DNA from 2 places in the Pseudomonas sp. LF020 genome. Region 1 is predicted to be linked to the other one. Evidence: predicted binding sites of a transcription regulator. Region 1 holds the regulator's gene; the other holds the start of a gene.
The links. Region 1 encodes sigma-54, which starts transcription at its own class of promoters, with help from an activator protein. Its sites were predicted from a motif close to ANTGGCATNNANNTTGCTNT; they were not measured.
Positions count from the first base shown of each region.

Region 2: a site for sigma-54 is predicted at 2,264-2,283, ahead of ACU680_RS19285 (flagellar basal body rod protein FlgF). Genes of this name have one in related genera too.

Region 1 is NZ_JBRFIX010000003.1:434,500-441,721, reverse strand. It holds gene ACU680_RS09775 (ZIP family metal transporter) at 1-113, shown strand, start outside; gene ACU680_RS09770 (HPr family phosphocarrier protein) at 215-490, opposite strand; gene rapZ (RNase adapter RapZ) at 506-1,363, opposite strand; gene ptsN (PTS IIA-like nitrogen regulatory protein PtsN) at 1,366-1,830, opposite strand; gene hpf (ribosome hibernation-promoting factor, HPF/YfiA family) at 1,842-2,150, opposite strand; gene ACU680_RS09750 (RNA polymerase factor sigma-54) at 2,224-3,717, opposite strand; gene lptB (LPS export ABC transporter ATP-binding protein) at 3,905-4,630, opposite strand; gene lptA (lipopolysaccharide transport periplasmic protein LptA) at 4,630-5,175, opposite strand; gene lptC (LPS export ABC transporter periplasmic protein LptC) at 5,162-5,734, opposite strand; gene ACU680_RS09730 (KdsC family phosphatase) at 5,743-6,267, opposite strand; gene ACU680_RS09725 (KpsF/GutQ family sugar-phosphate isomerase) at 6,267-7,222, opposite strand, start outside.
Region 2 is NZ_JBRFIX010000008.1:82,200-89,421, reverse strand. It holds gene phhA (phenylalanine 4-monooxygenase) at 1-33, opposite strand, end outside; gene ACU680_RS19290 (sigma-54-dependent transcriptional regulator) at 424-1,986, shown strand; gene ACU680_RS19285 (flagellar basal body rod protein FlgF) at 2,338-3,078, shown strand; gene flgG (flagellar basal-body rod protein FlgG) at 3,124-3,909, shown strand; gene flgH (flagellar basal body L-ring protein FlgH) at 3,961-4,656, shown strand; gene ACU680_RS19270 (flagellar basal body P-ring protein FlgI) at 4,684-5,772, shown strand; gene flgJ (flagellar assembly peptidoglycan hydrolase FlgJ) at 5,784-7,070, shown strand; gene flgK (flagellar hook-associated protein FlgK) at 7,092-7,222, shown strand, end outside.

The DNA of each region.
Region 1 (7,222 bases):
TGACTCATGAGGTCATTCCCGAGTCGCGGCGCAATGGTCATGACAAGCTGGCCAGCCTAGGCTTGCTGATCGGGTTTTGTCTGATGATGGTGATGGATACGGCGTTGGGTTGAATATCAAAAGATCGCAGCCTGCGGCAGCTCCTACAGTGAACGCATTCCAATGTAGGAGCTGCCGCAGGCTGCGATCTTTTGATCTTTTGATCTTTTAACGATCAACCACCCTCATCGAAGTAGTTGTTGATCAACGCCACCAGCGCATCCAGCGCTTCCTGTTCCTGATGTCCTTCAGTACTCAAATATATTTTGGTGCCTTTACCGGCGGCCAGCATCATCATCGCCATGATGCTTTTGCCATCCACCGTGGTTTCCGGTGTGCGACCCACTCTGATCGTGCAATCCGGGAACTGCCCCGCCACCCCGACGAACTTGGCCGACGCTCGGGCATGCAGGCCCAGTTTATTGATGATTTCGATTTCCAGAGCAGGCATCGCGGTGTGAATCCTTTAAGTGAGGTCGCGGTGGCGAACCTGGACGTTCTTCAGGGTTTTCTGCAGGGCCTGACCCAGGCGTTCGGTCAGGTAAACGGAGCGGTGATGTCCGCCAGTGCAGCCAATGGCAATGGTGACATAGGCGCGATTGCTCGCCGCAAAGCGCGGCAACCATTTATTCAGGTAGCCGTAGATGTCCTGGAACATCTCTTCGACCTCCGGCTGCGTCGCCAGATACTCGGCGACCGGTGCGTCGAGTCCGGATTGTGCGCGCAATTCAGGCTTCCAGTACGGATTGGGCAGGCAGCGCACGTCGAACACCAGATCCGCGTCCACCGGCATGCCGCGCTTGAAACCGAACGATTCAACCAGAAATGCCGTCCCCGGCTCCGGCTGGTTCAGCAGGCGCAGTTTGATGGTATCGCGCAACTGGTACAGATTCAGATTGGTGGTGTTGACCTTGAGATCGGCCAGGTCGGCAATCGGGCCGAGCAGGGCGGTTTCATCTTCGATCGCTTCGGCCAGTGAGCGGTTGGCGGTGCTCAGCGGGTGGCGACGGCGGGTTTCCGAGAAGCGTTTGAGCAAGGTTTCTTCGTCGGCATCCAGATACAGCACATCACACTGGATGTGTCGGGCGCGGACTTCTTCGAGCAACTCGGGGAAGCGTGACAAATGACTCGGCAGGTTTCGCGCATCGATCGACACAGCCACCAACGGCTGAGCCAGCTCGGTATGAATCAGGGCGCGTTCGGCGAGTTCCGGCAGCAGACCGGCCGGCAGGTTGTCGATGCAGTAGTAGCCGTTGTCCTCAAGAACATTCAGGGCGGTACTTTTACCCGAGCCGGAGCGGCCGCTGACGATGATCAAACGCATGATTAGTGACCGTTCTGCTCGCTCAGGACGACCTGATACAAGGCTTCATTGCTCGGTGCGCTACGCAGTTTTTCGCGCACTTCCTTGCGGTCGAGCATGCTGGCGATCTGGCGCAGTAATTCCAGATGAGCATCGGTGGCCGCTTCCGGGACCAGCAAGACAAACAGCAGGTCAACCGGTGCGCCGTCGATTGCATCGAAATCGATGGGCGCTTCAAGGTGCATCAACGCGCTGATAGGCGCTTCGCAGCCTTTGAGACGACAGTGGGGGATGGCGATGCCGTTGCCGAAACCGGTGGAACCGAGTTTCTCACGGGCGATCAGCGCTTCGAAGACATCTTGCATCTCCAGATCCGGCACTTCGCGGGCGATCAGGTTGGCAATCTGTTCGAGGGCTTTCTTTTTACTGCCGCCCGGCACGTTCACCAGGGAACGGCCGGGGGTCAGGATACTTTCAAGTCGGATCATGGGGGTGGGGGTTATCGACCGGTAGCGCCCTGAAGCAGGCTCTGGGTCTTTTCCTTATGCTTTTTGAGTTGTTTATCAAGCTTGTCGGTCAGCGCGTCGATCGCTGCGTACATGTCGGTATGTTCCGCGTTTGCGACGACCTCATTGCCGGGAATATGCAGCGTGGCTTCGATTTTCTGCTTCAGCTTTTCGACGCACATCGTGACTTGCACGTTGGTGATCTTGTCGAAATGTCCCTCAAGCCTCTTGAGCTTCTGCTCAACGTATTCACGGAGAGGTTGGGTAACTTCCAGTTGGTGTCCACTGATGTTGACTTGCATACAGCTTCTCCTTCGTTGCCAGTGCATAAAGCGGCAGGCCGAACAGCCTGCCACTGGAACGCTGTAACGTGGCTTACATCAACCGCTTGCGTTCGCTCGAAGGCGCGATCCCTAGGGATTCACGGTACTTGGCGACGGTGCGGCGAGCCACCTGAATGCCTTGTGCCTCCAGTAAACCAGCGATCTTGCTGTCACTCAACGGCTTTTTCTGATTTTCCGCTGCAACCAGTTTTTTGATGATCGCGCGGATCGCCGTGGACGAGCATTCACCGCCTTCGGAGGTGCTTACATGGCTGGAGAAAAAGTATTTCAGTTCATAAATGCCCCGTGGGGTATGCATGAATTTCTGTGTGGTGACCCGGGAAATCGTCGATTCGTGCATGCCTACCGCTTCGGCGATGTCGTGCAGGACCAACGGCTTCATGGCTTCGTCGCCGTACTCCAGGAAACCGCGCTGATGCTCGACGATCTGGGTGGCCACTTTCATCAGGGTTTCGTTGCGGCTCTGCAGGCTCTTGATGAACCAGCGTGCTTCTTGCAACTGGTTGCGCATGAAGGTGTTGTCGGCGCTGGTGTCGGCGCGACGGACGAAACCGGCGTACTGCGCGTTGACCCGCAAACGGGGCACCGACTCCTGATTCAATTCGACCAGCCAGCGCTCGTTGTCCTTGCGCACAATGACGTCGGGCACCACGTACTCGGCTTCGGTCGATTCGATCTGTGAGCCCGGGCGTGGATTGAGGCTTTGCACCAGTTCGATGACCTGACGCAGCTCGTCTTCCTTGAGCTTCATGCGCCGCATCAACTGGCTGTAGTCACGACTGCCGAGCAGATCGATGTAATCGCTGACCAGACGTTTGGCTTCGTTGAGCCACGGGGTCTTGGCCGGGAGCTGACGCAGTTGCAGCAACAGGCATTCGCCGAGGTTGCGCGCGCCGATGCCGGCGGGTTCGAACTGTTGAATGCGGTGCAGAACGGCCTCGATCTCGTCCAGCTCGATGTCGAGCTCCGGATCAAAGGCGTCGAGGATTTCTTCGAGGGTTTCGTCGAGGTAGCCCTGATTGTTGATGCAATCGATCAGGGTCACGGCGATCAGGCGGTCGGTGTCGGACATCGGCGCCAGGTTCAATTGCCACAGCAAATGGCTTTGCAGGCTTTCGCCGGCGGAGGTGCGGGTGGTGAAGTCCCACTCGTCGTCATCGCTGCTGGGCAGACTGCTGGCGCTGGTCTGGTAGACGTCTTCCCAGGCGGTATCAACGGGCAGTTCGTTAGGAATGCGCTCGTTCCATTCGCCATCTTCCAGGTTGTCCACCGTCGGGGCGGTTTCCTGATAGGAGGGTTCCTGAATGTCGGTGTTGGTTTTTTGTTCGACGTTGTCGGCCAAAGGATCGGTATTGTCGAAGTCGTCGCCTTCTTCCTGGCGTTCGAGCATCGGATTGGATTCCAGGGCCTCCTGGATTTCCTGTTGCAGGTCCAGGGTCGACAATTGGAGCAGGCGGATGGCCTGTTGCAGCTGCGGTGTCATCGTCAGCTGCTGGCCCATTCTCAAGACTAGCGATGGTTTCATGGCAGGGGCTTAACACCTTATTCGCCGGCGCGCATGCGCCATCCACTACAGGGCGCCGGAGCGCCAAACTTAAGCAAATTATATGCCTGAAACTGTCGTGTTTGCCTAGAGCGCTGTAACAATTAAAGCGTATTAAATCCTGCTTGAATCGATACAGCGCCCGGGCGGCTCACCGGGCACTATTCGCTTAGAGGCGGAACTCGTGGCCCAGGTACACTTCCTTCACCAGATCGTTGGCAAGGATGGTCGCCGCATCGCCTTCGGCGATCAGTTGACCGTCGTTGACGATGTAGGCGGTTTCGCAGATATCCAGGGTCTCACGCACGTTGTGGTCGGTGATCAGTACACCGATGCCCTTGGCCTTGAGGTGGTGGATGATCTGCTTGATGTCGCCAACCGAAATCGGGTCGACACCGGCGAACGGTTCGTCGAGCAGGATGAATTTCGGTGCGGTCGCCAGGGCGCGGGCGATTTCCACCCGGCGGCGTTCACCACCGGACAGGCTCATGCCGAGGTTGTCGCGGATGTGGCTGATGTGGAACTCCTGCAGCAGGCTTTCCAGTTCCTTGCGACGACCGGCCTTGTCGAGTTCCGTGCGGGTTTCGAGGATGGCCATGATGTTATCGGCCACCGACAGTTTGCGGAAGATCGATGCTTCTTGCGGCAGATAGCCGATACCGGCCTTGGCACGACCGTGCATCGGCTGATGGCTGACGTCCAGATCATCGATCAGCACGCGACCCTGATCGGCCTGCACCAGGCCGACGATCATGTAGAAGCAGGTGGTCTTGCCGGCGCCGTTCGGGCCGAGCAGGCCAACGATCTGGCCACTGTCGATCGACAGGCTGACGTCGCGCACAACCTGGCGGCTTTTATAGGCCTTGGCCAGGTGTTGGGCTTTCAGAGTTGCCATTACTGGGTCTTCTCGTCGGTTTTCTTCTTCGGCTGGATCACCATGTCGATGCGCGGACGCGCTTCGGTGACTTTGCTACCGGTAGCGCGACCGGCACTGGCCAGCTTCTTCACTGTGTCATAGACGATTTTCTCGCCCTGAGTGGTGTTGTTGTCCTTGTCGACAACCTTGGCCTTGTCGATCAGCACGACGCGGTTTTGCGCGGCGTGGTACTGGATCGTCACGCCCCAGCCTTGTACCGGCTTTTTGTCGCCCTGAGTCTGCAACTGCTCGAAGTAGGCAAGGTTGCCCACCGAGGTCACCACGTCGATATCACCGGTCGGGGTACGGGTGATGGTCACCGTATTGCCCTTAACGATCATCGAACCCTGGGTGATGATCACGTCACCTTTATAGGTGGCGATGCCATTCTTGTCGTCCAGTTGGGCGTCGTCGGCCTGAATGCGGATAGGTTGCTGCTGATCGTTCGGCAGAGCCCAGGCGCTCACGCTTCCCAGTGCTGCGCCCAGACTGAGCAAAATAGGGAGGGTTTTAACGAGCCTCATACTGTCCTCTTACGTTCGATTGCAGGTGTATCCTGCTGTCCTTCAAATACGCCTTCATTCCCACGCCAGTCGATACACCGCCAGCGCCGTCGATTCTAACGGGTTGCTCGGTCTGCGCATATTGCTGCTGAGGGAACACCGTCATGCGTGTGCTGGTGATCAGGGTGTCGCGGTTCTTTTCATCGGTGCGCTTGATGCGTACCGAGTCGATCAATTCTACCTGCGTTCCGTCCGGATTCACTTCGCCGCGCTCGCTGGTCACGTGCCATGGAAACTCGGTGCCGCGATACATGTTGAGGTCAGGTTTGGTGACCAGTGTCACGTCCGTGGCCTTCAGGTGTTCGGCCTTGTCCGAAGTCATTTCATACTGCACTTTGCCGTCCGGCAGGTATTGCAGGGTATGCGTATTGGTGGCGTACCAGTCGATTGCAGTGTCTTCGACCTTGACCGCAGGTTTGTCGAGGAACCGTTCCGGACTGATGTTCCAGTAGCCGACCGCCGCAAACATGGCAGCGATACAGCCGAACAGCAGGAAGTTGCGAAATTTTTTGCTAAACATGGTCTGGCTCACAGGTACGCGGCGTTGGCCGCATCGAGGCGGCCCTGGGCGCGCAGGATCAATTCGCAGAATTCACGGGCGGCACCTTCGCCACCGCGGGCCCGAGTGACGCCATGGGCGTGTTCGCGCACGAAATCGGCGGCATTGGCGACGGCCATGCCCAGACCTACGCGGCGGATCACCGGCAGGTCAGGCAAGTCGTCACCGAGGTAGGCGACCTGTTCATAGCTTAGGCCCAGTTGCGCCAGTAGACCGTCCAGAACCACCAATTTGTCTTCGCGGCCCTGAAACAGGTGCGGGATGCCGAGGTTCTTCGCCCGGCGTTCAACCACCGGCGTCTTGCGGCCGCTGATGATGGCGGTTTCGACACCGGCATTCATCAGCATCTTGATGCCCTGGCCGTCGAGGGTGTTGAAGGTCTTGAATTCGCTGCCGTCTTCGAGGAAGTACAGGCGCCCGTCGGTGAGAACGCCGTCGACGTCGAACACCGCCAGTTTGATCGCTTTGCCGCGTTGCAGCAGATCGGTGGTCATTACATCACTCCTGCACGCAGCAGATCGGAGAGGTTGAAGGCGCCGATCGGGCGATCTTCTTCGTCCACGACCACCAGTGCGTTGATTCGGTGGTCTTCCATGATTTTCAGCGCTTCGGCGGCGAGCATCTCGGGCCGTGCGGTCTTGCCGTGTGCGGTCATGACCTGGTCAATGGTGGCGCTGCGGATGTCGATGCTGCGATCCAGGGTGCGGCGCAAATCGCCGTCGGTGAAGATCCCGGCCAGCTTGCCATCGGCTTCAACGATCGCGGTCATGCCCAGACCCTTGCGGGTCATTTCCATCAGCGCGTCTTTGAGCAGGGTGCCGCGCTGCACTTGCGGCAGCTCTTGCCCGGCATGCATGACGTTTTCCACTTTCAGCAGCAGGCGTCGACCCAGAGCGCCGCCCGGGTGCGAAAAAGCAAAATCTTCGGCAGTGAAACCGCGCGCTTCCAGCAGCGCCACCGCCAGGGCATCACCCATGACCAGCGCCGCAGTGGTCGAGGAGGTCGGTGCCAGGTTCAGCGGGCAGGCTTCGTGCTCGACGTGAACGTTGAGATTGACTTCGGCGGCCTTGGCGAGCGGCGACTGCGGATTGCCGGTGAGGCTGATCAACTGGATGCCGAGGCGCTTGATCAATGGCAGCAGGGTGACGATTTCGTTGGTCGAGCCGGAGTTGGAGAGGGCGAGGATCACGTCGTCGCGGGTGATCATGCCCATGTCGCCATGGCTGGCTTCGGCCGGGTGGACGAAAAATGCCGGGGTGCCGGTGCTGGCCAGGGTTGCGGCAATCTTGTTGCCGACGTGCCCGGATTTGCCCATGCCGACCACCACCACACGGCCTTTGCTGGCCAGAATCATCTCGCAAGCGCGTACGAAATCGGCGTCGATATGGGGCAACAAGCCTTGTACGGCTTCCACTTCGAGGCGGATGGTGCGTTGTGCCGATTGAATCA
Region 2 (7,222 bases), on a different contig from region 1:
GGGCTCGCGGGCCACGTATTGCGTCTGCTTCATACTGCTCTCCTGCTAGGGGAATTCGTTCTTGTTATGTCCAGCGATGGATTCAGAATTACCTGAGAGCGGGGTGGGATGCAGCAGGTTGAATGTGCTTCTTGTAGGAAAAGCCGCTGGATTTCGTAAAAAAATCGTTACGCTTTGGCGCGTATCTCGCGTTTGCGGTGATTTTCAGGTTTGAAAGCGGCAGTGGCTGTCACATAATCTTGACAACAATCTGCGCGCCTCGACAGAAAAATGGGTTCCGGGCGCACCGCAATACCCTGTGGGAGCGAGCTTGCTCGCGAAAGCGTTAGGTCTGACACATCAATGTTGGATGTGCTGACGCCTTCGCGAGCAAGCTCGCTCCCACAGGAGTTGTGTTCAATCCCAATTTTTCGGGTCATTCATATGCGTATCAAAGTCCACTGCCAAAACCGCATCGGCATCCTGCGCGACATCCTCAACTTGTTGGTGGAGTACGGGATCAACGTGGCGCGCGGCGAGGTCGGTGGTGAGCACGGCAATGCGATCTACCTGCACTGCCCGAACCTCATCAACATCCAGTTCCAGGCGCTGCGGCCCAAATTCGAGGCGATTGCCGGGGTGTTTGGCGTCAAGCGCGTCGGGCTGATGCCCAGCGAGCGTCGGCACATGGAGCTGAACGCGTTGCTCGGCGCGCTGGAATTCCCGGTGCTGTCGATCGACATGGGCGGCTCGATCGTTGCTGCCAACCGCGCGGCGGCGCAGTTGCTCGGAGTGCGCGTGGATGAAGTGCCGGGGATTCCGCTGTCGCGCTATGCCGAGGATTTCGACCTGCCGGAACTGGTGCGCGCCAACAAATCGCGAATCAACGGCATGCGCGTCAAGGTCAAGGGCGACATCTTTCTCGCCGACATCGCGCCGCTGCAATCGGAACATGACGACAGTGAGGCCATGGCCGGTGCGGTACTGACCTTGCACCGCGCCGATCGCGTCGGCGAGCGCATCTATAACGTGCGTAAACAGGAGCTGCGCGGCTTCGACAGTATTTTCCAGAGTTCGAAGGTAATGGCCGCTGTCGTGCGTGAAGCGCGGCGCATGGCGCCGCTGGATGCGCCGCTATTGATCGAAGGCGAAACCGGCACCGGCAAAGAATTGCTCGCCCGCGCCTGTCACCTCGCCAGTCCGCGCGGGCAGTCGCCGCTGATGGCGCTTAACTGCGCAGGACTTCCGGAGTCGATGGCCGAGACCGAACTGTTCGGCTACGGCCCCGGCGCGTTCGAAGGGGCGCGCGCCGAAGGCAAGCTTGGCCTGCTGGAGCTGACGGCAGGCGGCACCCTGTTCCTCGATGGCGTCGGCGAAATGAGCCCGCGCTTGCAGGTGAAGCTGCTGCGCTTTCTGCAGGACGGCTGCTTCCGCCGGGTCGGCAGTGATGAAGAGGTGTATCTGGATGTGCGGGTGATCTGCGCGACCCAGGTCGACCTGTCCGAATTGTGCGCGCGCGGCGAGTTTCGTCAGGATCTGTATCACCGCTTGAACGTGCTGTCGCTGCACATCCCGCCGCTGCGCGAATGCCTCGACGGTTTGACTCCGCTGGTGGAGCACTTCCTCGATCAGGCCAGCCGACAGATCGGCTGCTCGCTGCCGAAACTGGCGCCGGCGGCGATGGATCGCCTCAGTCATTATCACTGGCCGGGCAACGTGCGGCAGCTGGAGAACGTGCTGTTCCAGGCGGTTTCGCTGTGCGAGGGTGGCACGGTCAAGGTCGAACACATCCGCCTGCCGGACTACGGCGTGCGTCAGCCGCTTGGCGATTTCTCGCTGGAGGGTGGGCTGGACGAGATCGTCGGGCGCTTTGAAAAAGCGGTGCTGGAGCACTTGTATTCCGAGCACCCGAGCAGTCGGCAACTGGGGAAGCGGTTGGGGGTTTCGCACACCACCATTGCCAACAAGCTGCGTGAATACGAAGTCGGTAAAGATTCTGCCGAGTAACCATTGTGGCGAGGGAGCTTGCTCCCGCTCGGCTGCGCAGCAGTCGTAAACCGGATCAATGCGGTTTGTCTGATACACCGTATTGAATGGGTTTGGGGTTGCTACGCAACCCAGCGGAAGCAAGCTCCCTCGCCACAGGTTCTTTTTCCATCTGCAAAAATCGGGATTGCCGCCTAGCGGCATAACACCGCCGGTTTTTCGACTTCGATACATTTCCAGTTCCCCCGCAAAACCCCGCAAGTCCTTTGTTTACCGGGCCGCAAGCCGCCAGAAAAAAGTTGGTCTGCAAATTGCTTATGGCTCAGCAGTACAGCGGTGGGCGGCAAACGTCCGGCATGCAGAGGAAAGAGTGTGGACAAGTACCTTTATGTGGCAATGACCGGCGCCAGTCAGAACGCACTGGCGCAAAAGGCCCATGCCAACAACCTGGCGAACATCTCCACCAATGGTTTTCAGCGCGACCTGGAGCAGGCGCGTTCGATGCCGGTGTTCGGTGACAGCTTTCCGGCGCGTGCGTTTGCCATGAGCGAACGGCCCGCCACCGACTTCACCGCCGGTTCGCTGGTGCAGACCGGCCGTGACCTCGACGTGGCCGTGACCGGCAACGGTTTTATTGCCGTGCAGAACCCCAACGGTGGTGAAAGCTACGTGCGCACCGGCAGCCTGAATATCGACGCCCTCGGCGTATTGCGCGCCGGCAACGGCATGCCGGTATTGGGCAATGGCGGTCCGATCGCCGTGCCGCCGGAGCAGCAGGTCGAAGTCGGTGAAGACGGCACCATCAGTATTCGTGCGATGGGCGAAGGCCCGCGCGTCATGGCGGAAGTCGACCGGATCAAGCTGGTCAACCCGGACATCAAGAACCTCAACAAAGGCCTCGATGGCTCGATCTACACCAAGGACGGCCAGCCGGCGCCGGCCGATGCCAACGTCAAACTGGTGTCGGGTTTCCTTGAGTCGAGCAACGTCAATGCCGTGGAAGAAATGACCTCGGTGCTGGCTCTGGCCAAGCAGTTCGAGTTGCACGTCAAGATGATGAACACCGCCAAAGACGACGACCAGGCCATGGCTCGGGTCTTGCAGATCAGCTAATTATCAGAACGTCGCGCCGTAAAACAGGCGCACGAGGAGAATCGAATGCTTCCGGCTCTATGGGTTGCCAAAACCGGTCTGTCCGCCCAGGACACCAACCTGACCACCATTTCCAACAACCTGGCGAACGTCTCGACCACGGGTTTCAAACGTGACCGTGCCGAGTTCCAGGACCTGCTGTACCAGATCAAGCGTCAGCCAGGCGCCCAGTCGACCCAGGACAGCGAACTGCCGTCGGGTCTGCAACTGGGTACCGGTGTGCGCATCGTCGGCACCCAGAAAAACTTCACCGCCGGCAGCCTGCAAACCACCGAGCAGCCGCTGGACATGGCCATCGACGGTCGCGGTTTCTTCCAGATCCTGCAGCCGGACGGCACCACGTCCTACACCCGTGACGGCACCTTCCACCTCGACTCCAATGGCCAGATCGTCAACGCCAGCGGTTTCGCCCTGGAGCCGGCCATCGTCATCCCGAACAACGCGCAGAGCTTCACCGTCGGCACCGACGGCACCGTGTCGATCACGGTGCCAGGCAACCCGGCCGCTCAGGTGATCGGCAACCTGCAAACCGCCGACTTCATCAACCCGGCCGGTCTGCAGGCAGTGGGCAACAACCTGTTCCTGGAAACCGCTGCTTCCGGCGCGCCGCAAATCGGCACCCCGGGCCTGAACGGTTTTGGTACCACGCTGCAGAACACCCTGGAAGGTTCCAACGTCAGCACCGTTGAAGAGATGGTCAACATGATCACCACTCAGCGCGCCTACGAGATGAACTCCAAGGTGATCTCCACCGCCGACCAGATGCTCTCGTTCGTAACGCAGAATCTGTAATCAAGTCTATGGGGCGGCCTGAGGCCGCCAGCAACACCGTGAGGTAGGGTCATGAAACGCTTCGTATCTGTTCTGGCATTGGGTGGGGTCGTCTCGCTCGCGGGCTGCGTCGCACCGACGCCCAAGCCCAATGACCCTTACTACGCTCCGGTGTTGCCGCGCACGCCATTGCCGGCGGCGGCCAACAACGGCTCGATCTATCAGGCCGGTTTCGAACAGAACCTGTACAGCGACCGCAAGGCGTTCCGGGTCGGTGACATCATCACCATCACCCTCAACGAGAAGACTCAGGCGAGCAAGAACGCCAACTCCCAGGTGGCCAAGAACAGCAAGACCGGCATCGGCCTGACTTCGCTGTTCGGCGGCAGTGGCACCACCAACAACCCGTTGGGTGGCAATGACCTGAGCCTGGACGTCGGCTACAGCGGCGACCGTGCGACCAAGGGCGACAGCAAGGCGGCGCAGGGCAACACCCTGACCGGTTCGATCACCGTGACCGTGGCCGATGTGCTGCCCAACGGCATCATCGCCGTGCGCGGTGAGAAGTGGATGACCCTCAATACCGGCGACGAGCTGGTGCGGATCGCAGGTCTGGTGCGTGCCGATGACATCGCCACCGACAACACCGTGTCGTCGACCCGCGTCGCCGATGCGCGCATCACCTACTCGGGCACCGGTTCGTTTGCCGATGCGAGTCAGCCAGGCTGGTTCGACCGTTTCTTCCTCAGCCCGCTGTTCCCTTTCTAGGTGGCTACGTTGAATCTGAAAAGCTTCATGCTGGCGGCGGCCATGATGTCCGCAGCCTTTGGTGCCCACGCCGAGCGGCTGAAAGATATCGCCAGCATTTCCGGCGTGCGTTCCAACCAGTTGATCGGTTACGGCCTGGTGGTCGGGCTTAACGGCACCGGCGACCAGACGACGCAAACCCCGTTTACCCTGCAGACCTTCAACAACATGCTCTCGCAGTTCGGCATCAAGGTGCCGCCAGGGTCGGGCAACGTGCAGTTGAAAAACGTCGCGGCGGTGTCGGTGAGTGCCGATCTGCCGGCGTTCGCCAAACCGGGGCAGCAGGTCGACATCACCGTGTCTTCGATCGGTAACTCCAAGAGCCTGCGCGGCGGCACCCTGTTGCTGACCCCGCTCAAGGGTATCGACGGCAACGTCTACGCCATCGCTCAGGGCAACCTGGTGGTCGGTGGTTTCGATGCCGAAGGTCGTGATGGTTCGAAGATCACCGTCAACGTTCCGTCGGCCGGTCGTATTCCGGGTGGTGCGTCGGTCGAGCGTTCGGTGCCGAGCGGTTTCAACCAGGGCAACAGCCTGACGCTGAACCTCAACCGTTCCGACTTCACCACTGCCAAGCGCATCGTCGACAAGATCAACGACATGCTCGGCCCTGGCGTGGCGCAAGCCATCGACGGTGGCTCGATCCGGGTGACGGCGCCGCTGGATCCGAGCCAGCGCGTCGACTATCTGTCGATCCTCGAAAACCTTGAAGTCGACCCGGGTCAGGCGGTGGCGAAAGTCATCATCAACTCGCGTACCGGCACCATCGTGATCGGCCAGAACGTGAAAGTTTCGCCGGCGGCCGTGACCCACGGCAGCCTGACCGTGACCATCACCGAAGACCCGATCGTCAGCCAGCCGGGCCCGTTGTCCAATGGGCAGACCGCCGTGGTGCCACGCTCGCGGGTCAATGCCCAGCAGGAAGCCAAGCCGATGTTCAAGTTCGGCCCGGGCACCACCCTCGACGAAATCGTGCGGGCGGTGAACCAGGTTGGCGCGGCACCGGGTGACCTGATGGCCATTCTCGAAGCACTGAAGCAGGCCGGCGCGTTGCAAGCCGACCTGATCGTGATCTGAGGACGGCGACCATGGATATGCGCAAAGGCAGTCTGGTGGGCACGGGCGATTCGGGGTCGTACTCCGACCTCAATCGTCTGAACCAGCTCAAGGTCGGCGACAAGAACAGCGACGCGAACATGCGCAAGGTGGCGCAGGAGTTCGAATCGCTGTTCCTCGGCGAAATGCTCAAGTCGATGCGTTCGGCCACCGAGGCGCTGGGTAAAGACAACCCGATGAACACCCCGGCGGCCAAGCAATATCAGGAAATGTACGACCAGCAACTGGCGGTGTCGCTGTCCCGCGAGGGCGGTGGTATCGGTCTGGCCGACGTGCTGATGAAGCAGATGTCGAGGAACAAGCCGCTGGCGCCGGGTGAGGCTGCAGCCGCGTCCGCCGCCAAGCAAGAGGCGGCGAAAGCCGCTGCGGTGCAGACCCCGATTGCTGCCGGCACCACCGCCACCAGCGGGCCGTTATCGCGGCTCAATGGCGAGCGTCCGTTGTGGGCCTCGCGTTCCGGGCGTGTCGCCAATACCGAAGCCTCGCACAGCAATGACATGGCGATGATCAACAAGCGTCGCCTGGCGCTGCCACCAAAGCTGGCCGATCGTTTGCTCGCCGGTCTGGTGCCGTCGGCCACGCCGGCCGCCGCCAATGCGTTGCCGCAACGCACCGCGACCACGGCCGCCACCGGCGCCGGCCCGCTGTACAACGGCGACTGGCTGAGCCGTGCCGAAGACGCCAAGGCGTCCGGCGGGCAGATGCAGATTTACGGCCGGGCAATGGCGCAGATTCCGCTGGCGCCGGCCAAGCGCGCCTTCAGCTCCGCCGACGAATTCGTCAACACCATGCTGCCGATGGCCAAAGAAGCCGCCGCGCGTATTGGCGTCGATCCGCGTTATCTGGTGGCGCAAGCCGCACTGGAAACCGGCTGGGGCAAATCGGTCATGCGCGCCCAGGATGGCAGCAGCAGTCACAACCTGTTCGGGATCAAGGCCAGCAGCAACTGGACCGGCGATTCGGCCCGGGCGATCACCAGCGAGTTCCGCAACGGGCAGATGGTCAAGGAGACGGCGCAGTTCCGTTCCTACGCCTCGTACAAGGACAGTTTCCACGATCTGGTGACTTTGCTGCAGACCAACAATCGCTATCAAGATGTGGTGAAGTCGGCCGATAACCCAGAACAGTTTGTACGCGAGTTGCAAAAGGCCGGTTACGCGACCGACCCGAACTACGCGACGAAGATTTCGCAGATAGCCAAGCAGATGAACAGTTTCGAAAACTACGCTGCGGCCGGCGTTTCCACGACGCCTCTATAAACATACGGTAAGGTTTGAATCATGAGTTTGCTCAATATCGGGATGTCGGGGTTGGCCGCGAGCTCTTCCTCTCTGGCGACGACAGGTAACAACATTGCCAACGTCGACACCGCCGGTTATTCACGCCAGCAAACCGTGCAGGGCACCAAGGC